One region of the Paenibacillus sp. FSL H8-0315 genome, then DNA from elsewhere that is predicted to be linked to it. Evidence: riboswitches for the same ligand, from Rfam matches in the RefSeq annotation. Region 1 holds a riboswitch; each other region holds the start of a gene.
The links. Region 1 has a riboswitch for thiamine pyrophosphate ahead of MHB56_RS23680 (thiamine phosphate synthase). Riboswitches for the same ligand answer to the same signal wherever they lie in the genome.
Positions count from the first base shown of each region.

Region 2: linked by a shared signal. The riboswitch ahead of thiC (phosphomethylpyrimidine synthase ThiC) and the one ahead of MHB56_RS23680 (thiamine phosphate synthase) in region 1 are both predicted to bind thiamine pyrophosphate.
Region 3: linked by a shared signal. The riboswitch ahead of MHB56_RS26770 (ABC transporter ATP-binding protein) and the one ahead of MHB56_RS23680 (thiamine phosphate synthase) in region 1 are both predicted to bind thiamine pyrophosphate.

Region 1 covers NZ_JBBOTA010000001.1:5,476,212-5,478,482, reverse strand. The annotation lists gene MHB56_RS23690 (thiazole synthase) at 1-72, opposite strand, end outside; gene thiS (sulfur carrier protein ThiS) at 128-331, opposite strand; gene MHB56_RS23680 (thiamine phosphate synthase) at 370-975, opposite strand; TPP riboswitch at 1,089-1,190, opposite strand; gene MHB56_RS23675 (SDR family oxidoreductase) at 1,278-2,150, opposite strand.
Region 2 covers NZ_JBBOTA010000001.1:2,581,384-2,583,654, reverse strand. The annotation lists gene MHB56_RS11110 (beta-galactosidase) at 1-650, shown strand, start outside; TPP riboswitch at 722-831, shown strand; gene thiC (phosphomethylpyrimidine synthase ThiC) at 934-2,271, shown strand, end outside.
Region 3 covers NZ_JBBOTA010000001.1:6,160,495-6,162,765, reverse strand. The annotation lists gene MHB56_RS26775 (amino acid ABC transporter substrate-binding protein) at 1-417, opposite strand, end outside; TPP riboswitch at 640-743, shown strand; gene MHB56_RS26770 (ABC transporter ATP-binding protein) at 942-1,637, shown strand; gene MHB56_RS26765 (ABC transporter permease) at 1,618-2,271, shown strand, end outside.

The sequences.
Region 1 (2,271 bases):
GCTATATTTTCCGGTTCCGATAAATAATCTACTGGTTAATTCGATGCCGCCAATATGTAACGGGTCATGCATGAAATTACCTCCCTTTGGTTCGTATAAATTTCTCAAAATTCTATACCGCTCCATCTCAACCCCCACCAACAAAGTGCACCAGTTCCAAACGATCATCCTCGCTCAGAGCAGTACTTTCATAATTCTCCTTACTGACAATTTCTCCATTCAGCTCAATGATCATCAGACGACCCGACCACTCAGGAAGACTGATCAAATCAGCTATAGTTTGAATACCACCAGAACACTCTGCGGATTTCCCGTTAATCAACAGCTTCATTCTGAATCACCCCCTTCGCCCATGCTGTTACCTCCAGGCTATGAATGAACCGCCTTATGAATAGCTTTGGCGGCCTCATAAGGATCATCCGCTCCGCAAATACCGGACATCACAGCAACTCCTGCCGCACCTTTCCTGATGATCTGCGCCGCATTAGCGGGGCTAATTCCGCCAATCGCAATTACAGGAATAGAGCTGGTCTTCACCGTTTCTGCAAGCAGCTCTAACCCACGTGCGGGCAGCCCTAACTTGCTATCCGAGGGAAATACATGACCAAACAAGCAATAATCAGCTCCCTGCTCTGAGGCATTCGCCGCTTCTTCCGGAGAATGAACCGATCTCCCCAGCCGAAGCTGAGGTGCAATTCGCCGGGCTGTAACCGGACTCAGACTGTGCCAAGCCAACTGAACCCCCGCGGCACCAGCTGCCAATGCTACATCTATCCGGTCGTTGATTATCAGTTTGGTAGCGGGCATACCGGCAGCCAACAGCTGCTGTGCCGCAGCGAGCAGTTCGCATGCAGGACATTGCTTATCTCTCAGGTGAATATAATCGACCCATGTCTGCACCGTGACAGCTAGTTCAACAAAATGTCTCAGTTGTAGCTTGCCGTCTGATATTAGATGGATCTCAGCTTGCAACATCACGATCTCCTCTCTCACTTCCCTGTAGGTCAGTAAAAAACAAAAAAACTGCCCCCCGTAAGGAAGGCAGTCAGAATCTGTATATAGACGGCACTACAAATAGCCCGACAACAGAAATTCGTTCTCCACTTCCCTACGCTGGTCTTAACCAGATCAGGTTCAAAGGGTCCGGAAATCCATTCCGTCTCAGCCAATCGGCACCCCTAGTGACATAAATATACAATTTTAAAATGCTAACGTGGTTTATAGTAACATATTTTTTTATTGAAATACACCCATTTATTCACATTAGCTGTACTGATCTAACCGTTTACTACCTCGCCACCATTTACATGAATAACCTGTCCAGTCACATAACTGGAATCGTCAGAGGCCAGATATACATAGGCTGGTGCCAGCTCTTCTGGTTGTCCAGGCCGTTTCATAGGCTGTGTACCTCCAAACTCGCTAACCTGTTTTGCATCAAAGGTAGAGGGAATCAGCGGTGTCCAGATTGGACCTGGTGCAACACCGTTTACCCGTATGCCCTTCTCTGCCAGATTCGTGGACAAGGATCGTGTGAAGCTAAGAATAGCTCCTTTAGTTGATGAATAGTCCAGCAGCTGCGGGCTTCCGCGATAAGCGGTAATTGAAGTTGTATTTATAATTGTAGATCCTGCTTTTAAATGAGGCATAGCTGCTTTTGTTAAATAGAACATCGCAAATATATTCGTACGGAAAGTACGCTCTAGCTGCTCGGAAGTAATATCCTCGATCTTAGCTTGCGGATGTTGCTCTGCCGCGTTATTGATGAGAATATCAAGCTTTCCTAAGCCCTCCACCGTCTGTTTAATAAGATCTTTACAGAATTTCTCGTCACCGATATCACCTGGAATTAGGATACATTTGCGGCCTTCCTGCTCAACCTGACGTTTAGTTTCCTCTGCATCTGAGTGTTCATTAAGATATGAAATGACCACATCAGCGCCTTCTTTAGCAAAAAGCACAGCAACTGCACGCCCAATTCCGCTGTCTCCACCGGTAATTAACGCCGCCTTGTCTTGTAGTTTACCTGCTGCTTTATAATTTGCCGGCTCGTATTTGGGCAGCGGCGTCATTTCACTCTCAATCCCTGGCTGATGATGCTGCTCCTGTGGGGGTAAGGTTTTTGTAGCTTGTTTATTGTTGCCTGACATCTTCCCTATCTCCTCTCGTTAAGCAAATTGATAGTTAACTGATCGTCTTAGGATGGCACAACTATACACGTTTATACGCTGGGTTTATCATTTTCTTAAATCGCTTTACGAATCTTACTTA
Region 2 (2,271 bases), 2.9 Mb from region 1:
TTATCTATCCTCACCCAGCGATTATGACAGATGAGACAGCAGCACTGCTGGATGAATATGTTCAGCAAGGCGGCAAACTGATCTTCGGCTGTAGAACCGGCTATAAGGATGAGCGCGGTCAATGTAATATGCGTCCTTTCCCAGGTGCTGCTAAGGATCTATGCGGGATCACAGTTGAAGAATTCACAATGGTTAAGGGCAGTCGTCAGCCAACAACAATTAGCTGGTCAGGCGCGGCCGAAGTCGTTACGGGAGCAGATGACTTTAATGATATTCTCAAAATAGAGGAAGCTTCGGTTGAAGTGATGGCGGTTTACGCCTCTGATTATTATGCAGGAAAACCGGCGGTATCTAGAAATCGTCGCGGCAAGGGTGAGGTTTGGTATTACGGAGCCGTATTTAATGAACAGGCAGCGGCTGAGATCATAAATTTAATTGATCTACAATCGCCAGCAGATTGGCTGGAGCTCCCAGAAGAGGTAGAACTGCAAGTCCGTACCGGAGCTTCTTCCAGTTATGCTTTTTTGCTTAATTATAGTGAGACTCCTGTCACGATCCATCTTCATGAGACCAAAACAGATTTACTGAGCGGCACAACATTGTCGGGTGAGGTGCTTCTGGAAGGATTTGGGGTACTGGTGTTAAACTAACGTATACATTGATCTCACATTTGAGTAGATTTGGATAATTCTCTCTTTTCGGTTATACTTTGAAGTAGCAATTATATAGTCACGGGAGCTTGGTGGGACCAGGCTGAGAGGATAGTTATAACTATCGACCGTCAAACCTGATCTGGATAATGCCAGCGGAGGAAATGGAGCTCTATTTCTATTTGTCTACTCTAAGGCCGCATCTTATACAGATGTGGCCTTTTCTATGTGTGGGGAGTAGACCGTCTCCGCTTGATCAAATCACCTTATAGGAGGAATTGAGATGACAAGCGAATTGAACAACGATCCAATCAATCTATCAGCTTTTCCAGCAAGTCAAAAAGTGTATGTAAAGGGTTCACGGCCTGATATACAGGTGCCTATGCGGGAGATCTCACTTAGTCCAACTGCGGGTATAGACGGCGAAGAGGAGAATGCCCCAATTCATGTCTATGACACAAGCGGGGCTTACACGGATGCTAATATTCATACTGATATTCGTCAGGGGTTAGAGCCCAATCGTCTAAGCTGGATTGAGGAACGAGGGGATGCGGAAGCGTACGAAGGAAGAACCGTGAAGCCTGAAGATAACGGGAATGCAACGGGAAAAGCTGTGGCGGAAGTGTTTCCAGCGCTCCATAGAAAACCTTTGCGAGCGAAAAAGGGGCGTAATGTCTCTCAAATGCATTATGCACGCAAAGGGATTATTAGTTCGGAAATGGAATACGTTGCGATTCGTGAGAATGTGGCACCGGAATTTGTAAGAGATGAAGTAGCCCGCGGCCGCGCCATCATCCCATCGAATATCAATCATCCAGAGAGTGAACCGATGATTATTGGACGCAATTTTTTAGTGAAGATCAATGCCAATATAGGAAATTCCGCAGTATCCTCATCCATAGAGGAAGAGGTAGAGAAGATGAGATGGGCCACCCGCTGGGGTGCAGATAATATAATGGATCTCTCCACAGGTAAAAACATCCATACGACACGCGAGTGGATCATCCGTAATTCTCCTGTTCCTATTGGCACGGTGCCTATCTATCAAGCGTTGGAAAAAGTGAATGGGAAAGCGGAAGATTTAACGTGGGAAGTGTACCGTGATACGCTCATTGAGCAAGCGGAGCAAGGGGTTGATTATTTTACCATTCATGCGGGGGTTCTGCTTCGTTATATCCCGTTGACGGCACAACGTATGACTGGCATTGTTTCAAGAGGTGGTTCCATTATGGCGGCATGGTGTCTTGCGCATCATCAAGAGAACTTTTTATATACACATTTTGAAGAGATATGTGAAATCATGAAGCTGTACGATGTTTCTTTTTCCCTAGGCGATGGATTACGTCCGGGTTCGATTGCTGATGCGAATGATGAAGCACAATTTGCCGAGTTAGAGACGTTAGGTGAATTAACAGCTATAGCTTGGAGTCATGATGTACAGGTGATGGTAGAGGGTCCAGGACATGTGCCGATGCACTTGATTAAAGAGAATATGGATAAGCAAATTGAAACCTGTAACGAAGCCCCTTTTTATACATTAGGTCCACTGACTACAGATATTGCGCCTGGTTATGATCATATTACCTCTGCTATAGGTGCAGCGATGATTGGTTGGTTCGGT
Region 3 (2,271 bases), 680 kb from region 1:
AATATAGGGTTCAGAGAAATCATATTTCACTTTGCGATCTTCGTTAATGGAAACTTCATTAAAAATGACATCAAACCGTTTCGCATCCATCCCAGCAAAAATACCATCCCACTGAGTTTCAAAAAATTCAGCTTCAACACCTAAACGTTTGGCTACTTCTTCGGCAATTTCCACGTCAAAACCCGTCAATTTCCCCGCAGTGTCATGATAAGTAAAAGGTGCATAAGTCCCTTCTGTACCTATCCGCAATTTGCCGCTGGCCTTCACAGCCTCCAAACTGTTTTGCGCTGAAGATGCTGCTCCACCATTCGTTCCAGCTGTTGGTTCAGCAGCCGTATTGGTATTCGAATTATTGCCGCAAGCCGCTACAAGGACCACGGTTAACGCCAATATAATAGTTAAACTCCATTTTTTCATTATTAAATCCCCTCTCTCTATCCGGTTTTTTTCCGGTAAATTGAATAGTACACTGCCATCACATGATCGTCAATACTTTTTTCCGATTATGTACATCGGAATTGTAATATTAACTAGATTTCTACTTATATCTTACCCAATCTTGGATTAATCCTTCACTTCTTTCTCTCTTTACTTCTCAGAAAGATATGGTATATTTATAAACAAATTAATATGGACCTGTTATTTCACTAGGGGAGTCGGCCGACTGAGACGGAGCTTCAAGCTCCGGACCCTTGGAACCTGATCTGGATCATACCAGCGGAGGGAAGTGGAGCAGAATTTTCATCAAGCATGTTAAGTGTTATTATGCAGAATGAACTTTTTGACCCATTCATTTCCTCTGGAAATGGATGGGTCTTTATTTGTTTAGGCGCTCCACAAAAATATTAGGAGGTTAGATCATCACGACCATTTTATCTATTCAAGGCCTAACCTACTCTTTTCCGGAAACTGAACAACCCCCTGTATTCGCAAAACTATCCATGGATATCAGGCAAGGGGAATTCGTCTCCGTAGTAGGTGCTAGCGGATGCGGGAAAAGCACATTTTTCAAAACGGTTGCCGGTTTACTCGAACCTACTCATGGAAAAATAAAACTCCCTACGCTCCCCTCAACCGCTAGTCGTTTAGGTCAGATCGCTTATATGCCTCAGCAGGATTTATTGCTGCCTTGGAGAACAGTGCTCGACAACTGCCTTTTGCCCTGGGAGATCATGCCCAGATTTAGTAAACAGGAAACAATCATTCAGATTCGGGAAATGTTGGCCCGCTTCGGCTTAACAGATGTAGAGAAGGCTTATCCCCATGAACTTTCGGGAGGAATGAAACAGCGAGTCGCATTTCTGCGCACCTTAGTGGCTGGAGGCGGAAGTGGCCTTATGCTGCTGGATGAGCCCTTTGGCGCTCTCGATGCCATGACCAAACGTGAGATACACCGTTGGCTGTTGGAGTTATGGGGTGAACTGAATCAGACGATTATGCTCATCACTCATGATCTGGAAGAAGCACTATTGCTCAGTGATCGAATTTATTTATTATCTGGCGGTGCGCACAGCGAATTACAGGAGATCATTGTCGATCTACCAAAACCAAGACATTATAAGATGAACTATGAACCCCGGTTTATAGCACTACGGGCAGAGTTGGAGCGAAGATTGCATGCAACCTATACCTTTTAAAAAACATCTAGACAACTATGGTCCCTTCCTTCTTCTGGTACTGCTCATTCTTGTAATCTGGGAGTCAGCTGTTCGCCTTCACTTGATTCCAGCCTTTATTCTCCCTGCACCTTCATCTATTGGCATCGCATTGATCGAGCACAGGCAATTATTATTTGGACAGCATTTATTAGCGACGTTGCAGGAGATACTGGTAGGTTTTGTCCTTTCTGTGATTTTTGGTGTATTGCTGGGTATTGGAATGTTCCTGTTTCGCCCCGTAGAAAAGGCCATCTATCCCTTCCTTATCATTAGCCAGACGGTCCCATTAATTGCGCTATCGCCCATTTTTATTATGTGGTTCGGATATTCGCTGTGGAGCAAAGTGGCTGTGGTGTTTTTGACGGCTTTTTTTCCAGTTGTAGTGAGTACATATGATGGACTTCGTACAAGTGGCCAGACTTACAAGGACTTATTATTAACATTTGGTGCAAACCGCTGGCAGCTGCTTGTCAAAACCCAAATTCCACTGGCGTTGCCTGCTTTTTTCTCTGGCTTAAAGCTGTCCATTGTATACTGCGTCATCGGAGCTACTATCGGGGAATGGCTCGGCGGCAGTAAAGGACTCGGTTACTTCAGCCGCAGAATGGCCGGA